Regions from separate parts of the Streptomyces sp. NPDC040589 genome, predicted to be linked through region 4. Evidence: riboswitches for the same ligand, from Rfam matches in the RefSeq annotation. Region 4 holds a riboswitch; each other region holds the start of a gene.
The links. A riboswitch is a leader RNA that binds a small molecule or an ion and turns the genes downstream of it on or off. The one in region 4 is predicted to bind cobalamin.

Region 1 (3,261 bases), on a different contig from region 4:
GTAGACCCAGCGGTCGCCTTCGCGGTCCCAGAACGACCAGTACCGGTAGCCGGCGGCCTGGGCCTGGCCCGCGCCCGCGATCAGCAGGAGCGAGGCCAGGAGGAGGAGAACGGCCCGGCGGATCACGACTGCTGCCTCTTCCTGCGGCCGGTGAAGAGGAAGCCGATGCCTATGCCGGCGACGAGGCAGACCCCGACGTACCACCAGACGCCGAAGAAGCCCGACTCCGAGTCGTCCTTCTCGTCGGTCGCCGAGGGCTGTTCGGGGGCCTGCGGGGCCGGGCCCGTCGCGTTGAGCTGCTTCACCAGGTCCGTGCCGCCGAAGTCACGCGGGTTCGCGCCCGTCGCGTGCGCGGCGAAGATCAGCTGGGCGTAGGCGGCGGGGCCGCCCTGCCCGGCCCAGCCGGCGGAGTTCTTCTCCAGCCACCGCACGGACTTCTCGGCCTGCGCGGTCTCGCCCTGCGCGGCGAGTGCCACGACCGCGTCGGCGGTGTTGCCGTGGTCGGGCTGGGGGTCCGAGCCGGCGAGGGCGGACGTGAGGTGGTTGTCGTCCTCGGCGAGGGTCTGCGTGAGGTACGCGGCTCCGTTGCCGGCGGCCTGCTGTGGCGTGGAGGGGTTCGCGCACGTGGCGTCGGACTTCTTGCCTGCCTCCACCACCATGCCCTTGCCCAGGGCGCCGAGGACACCGGCCGCCGTGGCGTCCGCGTTGGCGGTCAGCTCGCCCTTCTTGTCGGGCTGGAACGCGAAGGCGCCGTCGTCGTCCCCGCCGCAGGGGAGGGCGAGCTTCAGCAGGGCGTCGTAGGGCGACTTTCCGCCCTTGTCGACCTGGTCCGGCTTCTCGCCCGCGGCGGTCAGCGCGCCGATGACGACGGACGTCGAGTTGGTGTCGCTGGCGCCGCCGGGCGCGTAGCCCCAGCCGCCGTCCTCGTTCTGGACGGACTTCAGCCAGCCGACGGCCTTGTCGGCGACGGCGTCCTGTCCGCCGAGCGCGGAGAGGGCCTGGACGGCGGCGGACGTGGCGTTGGTGTCGAGCATGGTCTTGGCGTCGCACGCGGCGGCGGGGTCCGGGCGGTACGCGGCGAACCCGCCGTCCTCGCACTGCTGCCGGACCAGCCACTCCACGGACTTGGCGGCCGGCTTCTCACCCACCGTGTCCTGGGCCAGCAGGGCGAGCGACTGGCGCCAGACGCCGTCGAACCTGGGGTCCTTGTCTCCGTACAGGGCGGAGGGGAACGCCTGGGACGGCGAAGGGGACGGAGCGGCGGCGGCCGGCGTGGCGGCGCCGATCACGGTGACGGCGGCCAGGACCGCTGCGCTGCGGCGGACGTTCATGATCGGCGGGTGCCTCTCCCTGTGAGGGAGCCGGGCAGCACGGGACACCCCGGCGGCTCGGCTCCGTATACCTCGACGGTGCCGTGCACCGGCAGGTGCCGGGCACGTGAGCCGGTCACGATCCGTACGGGGCGATCCGGCTCCCGCCTGGCAGGGCGGTTCACGGTTGCGGGTCAGCGCCGGAATTGCACCGGCTTCTCCCTGTACGGTGTGATGACGACCCGCTCACTGTACCCGCACGTAGGAAAACGGGCTGAGGGTGCTGTGCTTGCCGGGTAGCTTCGCCCCATGCCGACCACACCACCGGGAAGACTCCTCGGCTCGGGCCGCCGCGCCGATGTGTACGAGATCGACGAGGGGTGGGTGCTGCGGCGGGAACGGGAGGGCGGGGGTGACGCCGCTGCCGAGGGCGCGGTGATGGAGCATGTGCGGGCCCACGGCTATCCGGTGCCCCGGGTCTGCCCGACCGGCTCGCGCACCGACCTGGTGATGGAACGGCTCTCCGGCCCGACCATGCTCCAGGCCTGCCTGGCGGGCACGCTGGACGTCACGGAGGCCGGCTCGATCCTGGCCCGGCTGCTGCGCGACCTCCACGCCCTTCCCGCCCTGCGCTCGGCCGACCCGGCGGTCCGCGTCCTCCATCTGGACCTCCACCCGGAGAACGTGATGCTCACGCCCGAGGGGCCTCGCGTCATCGACTGGTCCAACACGGAGGAGGGCGACCCGGGCCTGGACCGGGCCGCCACGGCGGTGATCCTCGCCCAGGCCGCCGTCTCCGACGACTCGCTCGCCACCCCCGCCCGCGCCATGCTGGCCGCCTTCCTCGCCGACCCGTCCCCGCTCACCCGGCCCGCCCTGACGGAGGCCCTGCGCCGCCGGGCCGCAAGTCCGACCATGACGCGTGGAGAGGTTGAACTGCTGGACGCGGCCGAGGAGTTGATCCTGTCCGTGAGGCAAAACGGTTAACGTGAAGCTCCACGACCACACGCAGGAGCGTCCATGACTGATCAGGTGGAGAACTCCGAGCAGGAGCCGCTCTCCAAGATCGATACCTCGGTTCCGCACTCGGCCCGGATCTGGAACTACTGGCTGGGCGGGAAGGACAACTACGAAGTCGACCGTGTGGCCGGTGACGCGTTCCGTGAGATCTTCCCCGGTATCGAGACCGGGGCCCGCGCCGCCCGCTACTTCCTCGCCCGCGCCGTCCGCCATCTCGCCGCCGAAGAGGGCATCCGCCAGTTCCTGGACATCGGCACCGGGCTGCCCAACGTGGACAACACCCACCAGATCGCCCAGCGGGTGGCTCCGGAGAGCCGGATCGTCTACGTCGACAACGACCCGCTGGTGCTGGCCCACGCCCGCGCGCTGCTCACCAGTACACCGGAAGGCGTCACCAACTACGTCGACGCCGACCTGCGCAAGCCGAGCACGATCGTCCGGGAAGCCGGGAAGACGCTGGACTTCGACCAGCCCGTCGCGCTCATGCTGATGGGCATCCTCGGCCACATCGAGGACCACGACGAGGCACGCTCGATCGTGTCGCAGCTGGTGGACGCCCTGCCTCCCGGCAGCTACCTCGTCCAGTACGACAGCACCGACACCAGCGAGGACTACGTCCGGGCCATCGGGCAGTACAACGACGGCGGCTCGATCCCGTACATCCTGCGCAGCCCCGAGCAGATCGCCCGCTACTTCGACGGTCTGGAGCTGCTGGAGCCGGGCGTCACGTCCTGCTCGCGCTGGCGTCCCGACGCCGAGGCTCTGGGCCTGCCCGCGGAGGTGCACCAGTACGGCGGCGTCGCCCTCAAGCGCTGAACCCGGCTGAACCCCGGGGGCCTCGCTCAGGTCTCCTGAAGTATGCGGTGCAGGATGGTCGGAGTCTCGTCCGGTGACTCGGCTTCGACCACCAGCCGGTTCATGGCGTCCCAGT
Region 2 (3,261 bases), on a different contig from region 4:
GACCCAGCCGTACGACGTCCAGAACCGTCAACTCGACCTGCGTGTCGGCCTGTTGCTCGACCATGGCGAGGCGGCGGGCGACGGTACGGCGGGGCAGGTCGCCCAGCGGGGTGCCGTCGAGGGTGACGACTCCGGCGGTCGGCGTGAGCAGCCCGGCCAGCAGCCGCAGCAGCGTGGACTTGCCGGAGCCGTTGGGGCCGAGGACGCCGACGGTGGAGCCGGGTTCGGGCGCGAGGACGACGCCGTCGAGGATGAGGCGCCCGTCGGTACGGCGGCTGACCCGGTCGGCCCGGAGCCCGGCCCGCACCGGCGTTTCCGTCTCACTGGCCTGTGTCCCGGTCACCGCACCCTCCGTGTCCGGTAGAGCACCGCCACGAACGCCGGCACCCCGATCAGCGATGTCACGACCCCCACCGGCACCTCCTGCGGATCCAGGACCGTACGGGCCAGGGTGTCGACCCAGACCAGGAACACCGCACCGGCGAGGGCGGTGATCGGCAGCAGCCGGGCGTGCCCGGGGCCGGCAAGCGCCCGGGCGGCGTGCGGCAGGACCAGCCCGACGAAGCCGATCGCCCCGGCGGAGCTGACCAGCGCGGCCGTGAGCAGGGCGGTCACGCACAGCAGTACCAGGCGGGTGCGGGCCACGGACACCCCGAGCGCGGCCGCCGCGTCCTGCCCGAAGGCGAAGGCATCGAGGGTACGGGCGTACGACAGGCACACCACCAGCGCCACGGCCAGGACGGCGAAGCACAGCCACACGTCGGTCCAGCCGGCCCCGCCGAGCGAGCCCAGGAGCCAGAACAGCACGCCCCGGGTCGTCTCGGCGTCGGCGGCGGTCAGCACGACGAAGGAGGTGAGCGCGGAGAAGAGCTGCATGGCGGCGACGCCCGCGAGGACGACCCGGTCGGTGGTGTCGCCGAGGGTGTGACTGAGCAGCAGGACCAGCGCGAAGGAGACCAGGGCGCCGAGGAACGCGCCCGCGGACACCGAGACGGCACCGCCGCCCACGCCCAGCACGACGATGACGACCGCGCCGGTGGAGGCGCCCGAGGACACCCCGAGCACGAACGGATCGGCGAGCGGATTGCGCAGCAGCGACTGCATCACCGCCCCGCACACGGCGAGTCCCGCCCCGCACACGGCCGCGAGCAGGGTGCGCGGCAGCCGCAGCTGCCAGACGATCCCGTCCCGGATCGGCGTCAGGTCGGAGCTGCCGAGCCCCAGGTGGGACGCGACGACGGACCACACGTCCCCGACCCTGATATCGGCCGGTCCGATGGTGATCGCCAGGGCCACGGAGACCACCAGCAGCAAGGCGCCCCCGAAGGCGAGCGCCGGTCCGCGTACGGTCACTTCACGAGCCCGAACTCACGCAGTCCGGCCGCGACCTTCTCCACGCCCTCGACGGTGCGGATGGTCGGGTTCATGGCCTGCCCGCTGAGCAGCACGTACCGCTTGTGCTTGACGGCGTCCATGTTCTTGGTGACCGGGTTGGACTCCAGGAAGGCGATCTTCCGCTTCGCCGACTCGGCGGTCTCCGAGTCGCGGGTCAGATCGCCGATGACGAGGACGTCGGGGTTGCGGTCGGCGACGGTCTCCCAGTTGACCTGCGGCCATTCCTCGTGGGTGTCGTCGAAGACGTTCTTCGCGCCGAGGGCGCGGGTCATGATGCCGGGCGCTCCGCAGCAGCCGGCCAGGTAGGGCGACTCGGAGTTGGCGAACCAGTACAGAAGGGAGACGTCGGAGGCGTCGACGCCCCGCGTGGCCTTCTTCATCCGCTGCTGGAGGGAGGCCACGAGCTTGTCGCCGCGATCCTTCACTCCGAACACGGTCGCGAGGTCCCGCACCTCGCCGTAGACGGCGTCGATGCCCAGCGCCTTGTCGCGCTTGCCGTCGCCGCCGCCCGAGTTGTCCTTGCCGGCGCAGTCGGACGGGGAGACGTACGTGGGCACGCCGAGCTTCTCGAACTGGTCGCGGGTGGCGACCCCGCCCTTGCCGAGGGTGGAGACGAAGGACGCGGCGACGAAATCGGGGTCGGAGTCCAGGACCCGTTCGAAGGAGGGGTTGTTCTCGGCGATGCGCGGCACCTTCGCGTTGGCCTTCTCCAGCCCCTTCATCACGGGGTCGGTCCAGGTGGCCGTGCCGGCTATTCGGTCGGCGAGACCGAGGGAGAGCAGGATCTCGGTGGTGCCCTGGTTGAGGGAGACGGCGTGCCGGGGCGCCTTGTCGACCCGGACCTTCCGGCCGCAGTTGTCGAGGGTGGCGGACGCCTTGACCGTGGGGGTCTTCGAGCCTCCGCAGCCGGTCATGATCAGGGAGCAGGCCGCGAGCAGGACGGCGGCACGGGCGGGTCGGGCGAGGGGCAAGGAAACCAGTCCTCAGACGTCGAGGGCCCGATCGCGGAGCCCGGTCGTACGGTGCTCCCCCACCGCCGGCCGGCCGCGGGGGCCGCCAGCAGGTCTTCGGACTCGGGTTCACCCGGTGCGGGGCGCCTTCCCGTACGGCATCCAGCCGTACAGTGGCCGCGGCCCCGCCCGTCCCCCTCACCGCTGCGCGTCAGTTCCGGATTCGCACCGGATTCCCTGACCCACGTACATGGGTTCGACTGGCCTCGGCAAGCTATCACGGTGGGCGTCGGGGAATCACCGCGCACTCTGCGTCGTTGCCCGGACAGCAGCTCTTCCGCGACTCCCGAGGAGGCCGCCGGTGTACGGCGACGACGCAACGCTCCGCAGGATCCTCACCGAGCTCGGCGACACCTGGGCCGTGGTGGGCCTGTCGTCGAACCGGCAGCGCGCGGCGTACGGCGTCGCCGCCGTGCTCCAGCGGTACGGCAAGCGCGTCGTGCCCGTGCACCCCAAGGCGGAGACCGTGCACGGCGAGCAGGGGTACGCGAGCCTGGCGGACATCCCCTTCGACGTGGACGTCGTGGACGTGTTCGTGAACAGCGACCTCGCCGGAGCGGTCGCGGACGAGGCGGTCGCCAAGGGCGCGGGGGCGGTGTGGTTCCAGCTCGGCGTCGTCGACGAGGCGGCGTACGACCGCACCCGGGCCGCGGGCCTGGAGATGGTGATGGACCGCTGCCCGGCGATCGAGATCCCGCGGGTGGGGTGACGGTCACAGCCGACGCGCCCGCTCCATAATGAGCGCATGACCCCCGCCTCCCCGCCCGCGGACTCAGGTTCCCCCCGACGTTTCCCGGTCGTCGTCGTGGGCGCGGGTCCCGCCGGGCTGACGATCGGCAACATCCTGCGGGCCGCC
Region 3 (3,261 bases), 990 kb from region 4:
TCGCGTTCTACTACGCGCTCACGGGTGTCGCCTGTGCGGTCTACTACCGCCGCCAGCTGACCCGCAGTGCCCGCAACTTCTTCCTGATCGGGCTCGGCCCCCTGATCGGTGCCGGATTGCTGGCCTGGCTGCTGGTGGAATCCGTGGCGGACATGTCCGACCCCGCCAACTCCTACAGCGGCGTCTCGTGGTTCGGGCTCGGTCCCCCGCTGGTCATCGGGATCGGCATCATCATCACGGGCGTGATCCTCATGGTCGTGTGGCGGCTGATGGCCCCCGTCTTCTGGTCGGAACACCCCAGCGTGGTCGACCCCGACCTCGTCCCCGGCAAGCACGGCAAGGAGTCCTGAGATGTCGGTGGTCCTCGGCTACGACGAGTCCCCGGGCGCCCTGCGCGCGCTGCGGGTCGCGATCGAGGTGGCGGCGGCGTACGGCGAACCGCTGGTGATCGTCTACGGCGCCGCCGCTCCGGGCGTCACGGGCGACGAGTACGCGGCCCACCACGCGGCCGTGCGCGAGGCCGGGAACACCGCGCTCGCTCACGCGGTCCATGCCGCCGACGAGGCGGGCGTGCCCAGCGCCGTCGAGGTCATCGACCAGCGGCCCGCGCAGGCGCTGATCGACGCGGCGGCACGCCATGACGGCCGGGTGATCGTGGTGGGCACCTGGGGCGAGAGCCCGGTGCGCGGGGCCCTGCTGGGCTCGACCCCCCACAAACTGCTGCACCTGTCGAACGTCCCCGTTCTGTGCGTGCCGGCCGAGGAGTCCTGAGGCCCCGCCCCTGGTCAGGAACTGCCCGCGCGCCGTTTCGCGAGCGGGCTGAAGGCGTACAGGTCGAGGATGTCGGGCAGGGGGGCGACGCCGGGGCCGCCCTCGCGGACCCAGGAGACGATGTCCTCGGTCGCGGCCGGGTCGTTGACCAGACCGAACCACACCGGCCGGGCCCCGGCGGCCCGGCCCGCGGCGGACGGCTGTACGACGATGACGTTGGCCTGGTCGCAGACGTCGAGGCACTCGGAGACCCGCACGGGCGCCGCCTCGCGCAGCCGCTCGGTCTGGGCCGCGTGGTCGACGCCGGTCACCTTGCCGGTGCCGCAGCAGCAGTCCCGGCACACGACGACGCGGCACGGAACCCCTCCGGCCGGGGTTGCGGACATGCCGCACCCTTCCTCTCTCCGGGGAGATCCGCCCCGGTGGTTCGTCGAGGAGGCGACCGCGTGAGTCTCCTGGCTCCCGGGCCGATGCCGGTCACAGTGGCGGGACCGCGCCGGATTCACACCGGCTTCCTCGTTCCGCCGTCGCCATGTCGCCGGCCATCATTCCATGCGGCCGGTACGCGGGTTCAGTCCGTCTCGTGAGCGTGCGGCTCGCGTCGACGGCGCCGGCGTCCGGTCACTGCCCGTACGGTTCCCGGCCCGCACGGTCGCGGCGGTAGTGCAGGGGTACATCCGCGCACGGGCGCTCCCCAGGTCACGTTCCCTCCCTGAGCGGGTTGGGCAGCGGCAGATAGCGGGCGTCGGCGCCGTCCGCGCCCGTCCAGCGCAGCAGGAGGTTCGTCTTGGCGGGGAGGGTGGGCGAGGTGAGCAGGGCGGGGATCTCGGGCAGGTCGTGGCGGGCGAGTTCGCGGCGGGCGGCGGGCCAGGGGTCGAGGCCGGGGTGGCGTTCGGCGAGGGCGCCCGCGATCTCGGTGAGGTGGTTGACGACCAGGCAGTACACCAGCCGCTCCCAGCCGGCCTCCCGGGAGACGTCCGGCAGCAGTTTCACGCCCTCGGCGTCCCGGTACAGCGCCTGCACGGGCAGGCCGTCGGCGTCCACGGCGACCAGCGTGTTCTGCAGATGAGCCTCGATGACGACGCCGTGCCGGGCGAAGGCCTCCAGGGCCGGGGGCACCACCTGCGCCAGATACGCCGCCCACCACGCCTCGGGGTCGGCGGCGCGGTCGAGCGGGCTGCCGTCGAAGCCCTCGACGAGTCCGGCGGCGAGCAGCGGGGTCGCGCCGGGCACCAGGTGGCCGGCGAAGCCGTCGCGGACGAGGACGGCCAGGGCCTCGAAGGCGAAGTCGGCGGTGCGGTACCCGCGGTCGCCGAGCCAGGCCGGGGGGCCGTCGAGCGTGCCGAAGTCGTCGAAGGCGGCGCACACGGCCGCGTCGGTCCTGCGTAGGGCGAGCAGGTCGTGGCGCCACAGCCTGCGGATGTCGTTGGTGATGCGCACGTCCAGGCTGAACTTCAGGAAGAGGTCGTGCCCGGGTGCGTAGAGCGTGCGGATCGCGGCGGTGGGCCAGGTGTCGAAGGCGGTCGTGCCGAGCCGGACCAGCCTCCCGTCCGCGAAGGCGGCGGCGAGCTCCGCGCCCGCCAGGTCCAGTTGCCAGGGGTGGGCCGGGAGCAACCGGTAGCCGGGCGGGGCGGTGCCGAGGGCGTCGAGGGCCGAGGTGTCGCCCTCCTCGACGACGCGGTCCTCGCGCAGCCCGAGCAGGGTCAGCGGGAAGCGGGCGTACGCCTCGGGCGCGTACGGCAGCCAGCCCGCGGCCGGGCCGCCGCCGCGCGCCTTGGGGGCCGGGTGGTGGGTGTGGCCGGTGAGCAGGCACTGCTCGGAGCGCAGGTAGGGGGCGTCGGGCGGGGTCGCGCGGTCGCGGGCCTCCAGCAGGGCGGCCACGGCGTCCCTGCTGTCGAGCATCTCGGCGGGCAGTTCGTGGTTGGAAAGACCGGTGTGCCGGCGCAGTTCCTCGGCGACGAGTTTGACCAGCTCGGTGTGGCCGACGCGCTGCCAGCCGTCCGGCCCGTGGACCTCGGGTTCGGCGGGCCGCCGTGTCCCGCGCACCCGCAGCAGACGGTCCCCGCCGGGCAGGCGGTAGATCCGGTGCTCGCCGGTCCGGCGCACCGGCCGGGCCACCTCCCGCAGCAGACAGTTCAGCAGCGGCACGGCGGCGTACGCGTCGGCGGGCGGGGGCATGAGGTCCACGCGATCCACTCGTTTCCCTACGTTCCTTGTGTTCTCTACGTTCCCCACAGCCCTTCCGGGACTTCCGGACTTCCTGGCGGAGATGATCAGTATGTCGGTCGTCGTCATCGCGCCGTGACGCCCTACCCGTACCCGAGGAGCCCGCCCGTGCACCGTTCCCCCACCGCCGAGGCCGAGGTCGCCGACGAACTGGCCGTCGTACGGCCCGGCCTGCTGCCGCGGTACGAGGCCGAACTGCCCGGCGCCCGGGCGGCCGTGCTGTCCCGTCTGTGGCGCGGTCTCGCTCATGATCCGCTGCCCTGG
Region 4 (3,261 bases):
GCACCGTCACCCAGCCGGGCGACTCCTCCGCTCCCGGATTTCCGGGACCGTACCGTCCCTCTCCCCCGCTGCGGAGATCATTGGCCACGCGGCGCCAGTATCCTGGGTCGGCTGCGATGTTCCCCACCAACCCCCGCGTCAAAACGGGGAGTTCGGCATGCGGCGACGTACCTTCCCCCACGCATGAGACGAGGACGAGTGCTGCTAGCGGGCCGCTACCGGCTGGATGTTGAGATCGGGCGCGGTGGAATGGGAGAGGTCTGGCGCGCGTACGACGAGACGCTCGCCAGAGCGGTGGCCGTCAAGCTGCTGCTGCCCCAGGACACCGACGTCACGGCGGCCTCACGGTTCCGTCTGGAGGCCCAGACCGCCGGGCGTCTCAACCACCCCAATCTGGTCGGTGTCCTGGACTTCGGCGAGTACGACAACCGGCTGTACCTGGTGATGGAACTGGTCGAAGGAGACAGCCTCGCCGGGGTGCTGGCCGTCTCCGGCGCGCTTCCCGCCGAGCGGGTGGCCGATCTCGCCGCGCAGGCCGCCGCCGGGCTCGCCGCCGCACACGCGCAGGGCATCGTCCACCGTGACGTCAAACCCGCCAACCTCCTGCTGGACGCCCACGGCACCCTGAAGATCGGCGACTTCGGCATCGCCCGCTTCCTCGACGATCCCGGCGCCGCGCTCACCGCCACCGGCCAGATCGTCGGTACCGGCCTCTACCTCGCGCCCGAACGCGCCCTGGGCCAGCCCGCCGGTCCCGCCTCCGACATGTACTCCCTGGGGTGTCTGCTCTACCAACTCCTCAGCGGACGGCCGCCGTTCCAGGCCGACACCGCCGTCGCGCTCCTCCACCAGCACCTCGATTCCGCACCCGTACCGCCCCGCGAGCTCGGTGTCGCCGGACTCCCGCCGGCCTTCGAGAACTACCTGCTCGGCCTGCTCGCCAAGCAGCCCGAGGACCGGCCCACCGCCCAGCGGACCGCCGAGTGGTTCGCCGGCGGTGCCTGGCGAGGACTGCCCGAGCCGCTGCCGGAGGCCGCGCCCCCGGTGACGTCCGCCACGCCGAGGCCGTATCCGGCCACCGAGACCCGCGACCCGGCCACGTACGCGCTGCCCGGCGCCCCGGGTCTGCGCACCGGCCGCACGCCCCAGGCCGGTCGTTCGCGTCGCGCCGCACCCCGGGGCGGCAACGACAACCGGCGCAGAGCGGCGGCGACGGTCGCCGCGGCGGCGCTCTTCGCCGCCGCGATGCTCGCCGGCATGCTGTGGTTCTCGCCCGACGACACCGCGACGCAGGGCACGGAACCCGACGCGTCCCCCTCCGCGAGCAGCCCCGCCGCCACGCCGTCCGCCGGCTCCGCCTCGCCCCTTTCCTCCGCTCCGGGGGCGGACACGGCTCCGGACGCCACTGCTCCGGCCGTCGGCACAGTGGCCGATATCACCCCGTCCACCACCGCGCCTCCTCCCCCGACCCCCGTCGAAGAGACGCCCAGCCCCACGACTCCGGCGCAGGAGACGGCCGACCCGCCGCGAATGGCGGACAAACCCCAGCAGGAGAAGCCCCGTCAGACCTGGGAGAACGGCGACGACGATGACGACGGGGGCGACGACTGAGCGGCCCTGCGCCGGTGTGCGAGCGGTCGCCCCCTCGCGCGCCCCCTCGGGTGGCTTGTCATCGTCCTTATCTCGGCATTACTGTCACCACGCCTTGGTGAACGGGAAAGCCGGTGTGATGCCGGTGCGGCCCTCGCCACTGTGAATCGGGAAGTCCGGCTCCGGCCCTCACGGGCAGCCACTGGGTCCTTGTGACCCGGGAAGGCGGAGTACGGGCGGTGGTACCCGTAAGCCAGGAGACCGGCCAAGGCGCGTCAACCATCCACGAGGTGCTGGAGAGGGTCTGCTGAGCCATGCACATAGCCGAGGGATTTCTGCCGCCGGCACACGCGGTCGCCTGGGGCGTCGCGTCGGCGCCGTTCGTCGTCCACGGGGTCCGGTCGCTCACCCGTGAAGTGCGCGAGCACCCAGAGAGCACCCTGCTCCTCGGTGCCTCCGGTGCCTTCACGTTCGTCCTGTCCGCTCTGAAACTGCCGTCGGTCACCGGCAGTTGCTCCCACCCCACCGGAACGGGCCTGGGAGCCATCCTCTTCCGGCCACCCATCATGGCGGTGCTGGGCACCATCACCCTGCTCTTCCAGGCGCTGCTGCTCGCACACGGCGGTCTGACCACGCTCGGCGCCAACGTGTTCTCCATGGCGATCGTCGGGCCCTGGGCCGGATACGCCGTGTACAAACTGCTGCGGCGGTACGACGTGCCGCTGATGGTCGCGGTCTTCTTCGGGGCGTTCTTCGCCGACCTGTCCACGTACTGCGTCACCAGCGTGCAGCTGGCGCTCGCCTTCCCCGACCCGGGCAGCGGATTCGTGGGCGCGCTCGGAAAGTTCGGCACCATCTTCGCCGTCACCCAGATCCCGCTCGCGGTCAGCGAGGGGCTGCTGACGGTGCTCGTGATGCGGCTGCTGGTGCAGTCCAGCAAGGGCGAACTGACCCGGCTGGGCGTACTCCTCGCCAAGAAGCAGTCCGTGACCGAGACCGAGGCGGCGGCCCGATGAAGAAGAACACGAAGATCAACCTCCTGCTGCTGCTCGCGGTGGTAGCGCTCGCCGTACTGCCGCTCGCGCTCGGCCTCGGCGACCACAAGGAGGAGCCGTTCACGGGCGCCGACGGTGAGGCGGAGACGGCGATCACCGAGATCGAGCCGGACTACAAGCCCTGGTTCTCGCCGCTGTACGAACCGCCGTCCGGTGAGATCGAGTCGGCCCTGTTCTCCCTCCAGGCCGCGCTCGGCGCCGGTGTCCTCGCCTACTACTTCGGTCTGCGCCGGGGCCGGCGGCAGGGTGAGCGGCAGGCGCGGGAGCGCGATGCCGAGGAGTCCACGGCCGAAAGGGCCTGAGCCGTGCTGCCGATCGACGCGGCGGCGCACAGCAGTCGCTGGCGCCGCCGCCATCCCGTGGACAAGGCCGTGCTCGGTCTGGGACTCACCGTGCTGGCCATCTCGCTGCCGCCCTGGCCGGGCGCGGCCCTGGTGCTCGTGACAGCCGTGTCCGTGCTGTTGGGGCCGGCCGGGGTGCCCGGCCGCCGGCTGTGGCGGGCCTACCGCGTGCCGCTGGGCTTCTGCGTGACCGGCGCGGTCACGCTGCTCGTGCAGGTCGGCGGGCCGGAGGGCTTCGTCTCCCTCGCGGACGACGGGCCCCTGCGGGCCGGGGA

Region 1: linked by a shared signal. The riboswitch ahead of ACZ58V_RS16825 (prenyltransferase/squalene oxidase repeat-containing protein) and the one ahead of ACZ58V_RS07800 (energy-coupling factor ABC transporter permease) in region 4 are both predicted to bind cobalamin.
Region 2: linked by a shared signal. The riboswitch ahead of ACZ58V_RS18255 (ABC transporter substrate-binding protein) and the one ahead of ACZ58V_RS07800 (energy-coupling factor ABC transporter permease) in region 4 are both predicted to bind cobalamin.
Region 3: linked by a shared signal. The riboswitch ahead of ACZ58V_RS12245 ((2Fe-2S) ferredoxin domain-containing protein) and the one ahead of ACZ58V_RS07800 (energy-coupling factor ABC transporter permease) in region 4 are both predicted to bind cobalamin.

What each region holds. Positions count from the first base shown of each region.
Region 1 is NZ_JBVIWP010000003.1:958,539-961,799, forward strand. Features, by position in the region: gene ACZ58V_RS16820 (SCO2322 family protein) at 1-126, opposite strand, end outside; gene ACZ58V_RS16825 (prenyltransferase/squalene oxidase repeat-containing protein) at 123-1,331, opposite strand; cobalamin riboswitch at 1,444-1,584, opposite strand; gene ACZ58V_RS16830 (phosphotransferase) at 1,620-2,297, shown strand; gene ACZ58V_RS16835 (SAM-dependent methyltransferase) at 2,331-3,146, shown strand; gene ACZ58V_RS16840 (helix-turn-helix domain-containing protein) at 3,173-3,261, opposite strand, start outside.
Region 2 is NZ_JBVIWP010000004.1:77,238-80,498, reverse strand. Features, by position in the region: gene ACZ58V_RS18265 (ABC transporter ATP-binding protein) at 1-343, opposite strand, end outside; gene ACZ58V_RS18260 (FecCD family ABC transporter permease) at 340-1,353, opposite strand; gene ACZ58V_RS18255 (ABC transporter substrate-binding protein) at 1,350-2,309, opposite strand; cobalamin riboswitch at 2,437-2,625, opposite strand; gene ACZ58V_RS18250 (CoA-binding protein) at 2,707-3,114, shown strand; gene ACZ58V_RS18245 (4-hydroxybenzoate 3-monooxygenase) at 3,151-3,261, shown strand, end outside.
Region 3 is NZ_JBVIWP010000002.1:1,167,314-1,170,574, forward strand. Features, by position in the region: gene ACZ58V_RS12235 (APC family permease) at 1-350, shown strand, start outside; gene ACZ58V_RS12240 (universal stress protein) at 352-771, shown strand; gene ACZ58V_RS12245 ((2Fe-2S) ferredoxin domain-containing protein) at 786-1,157, opposite strand; cobalamin riboswitch at 1,204-1,327, opposite strand; gene ACZ58V_RS12250 (IucA/IucC family protein) at 1,471-2,949, opposite strand; gene ACZ58V_RS12255 (IucA/IucC family protein) at 3,106-3,261, shown strand, end outside.
Region 4 is NZ_JBVIWP010000002.1:174,675-177,935, forward strand. Features, by position in the region: gene ACZ58V_RS07795 (serine/threonine-protein kinase) at 184-1,611, shown strand; cobalamin riboswitch at 1,690-1,874, shown strand; gene ACZ58V_RS07800 (energy-coupling factor ABC transporter permease) at 1,905-2,606, shown strand; gene ACZ58V_RS07805 (energy-coupling factor ABC transporter substrate-binding protein) at 2,603-2,947, shown strand; gene cbiQ (cobalt ECF transporter T component CbiQ) at 2,951-3,261, shown strand, end outside.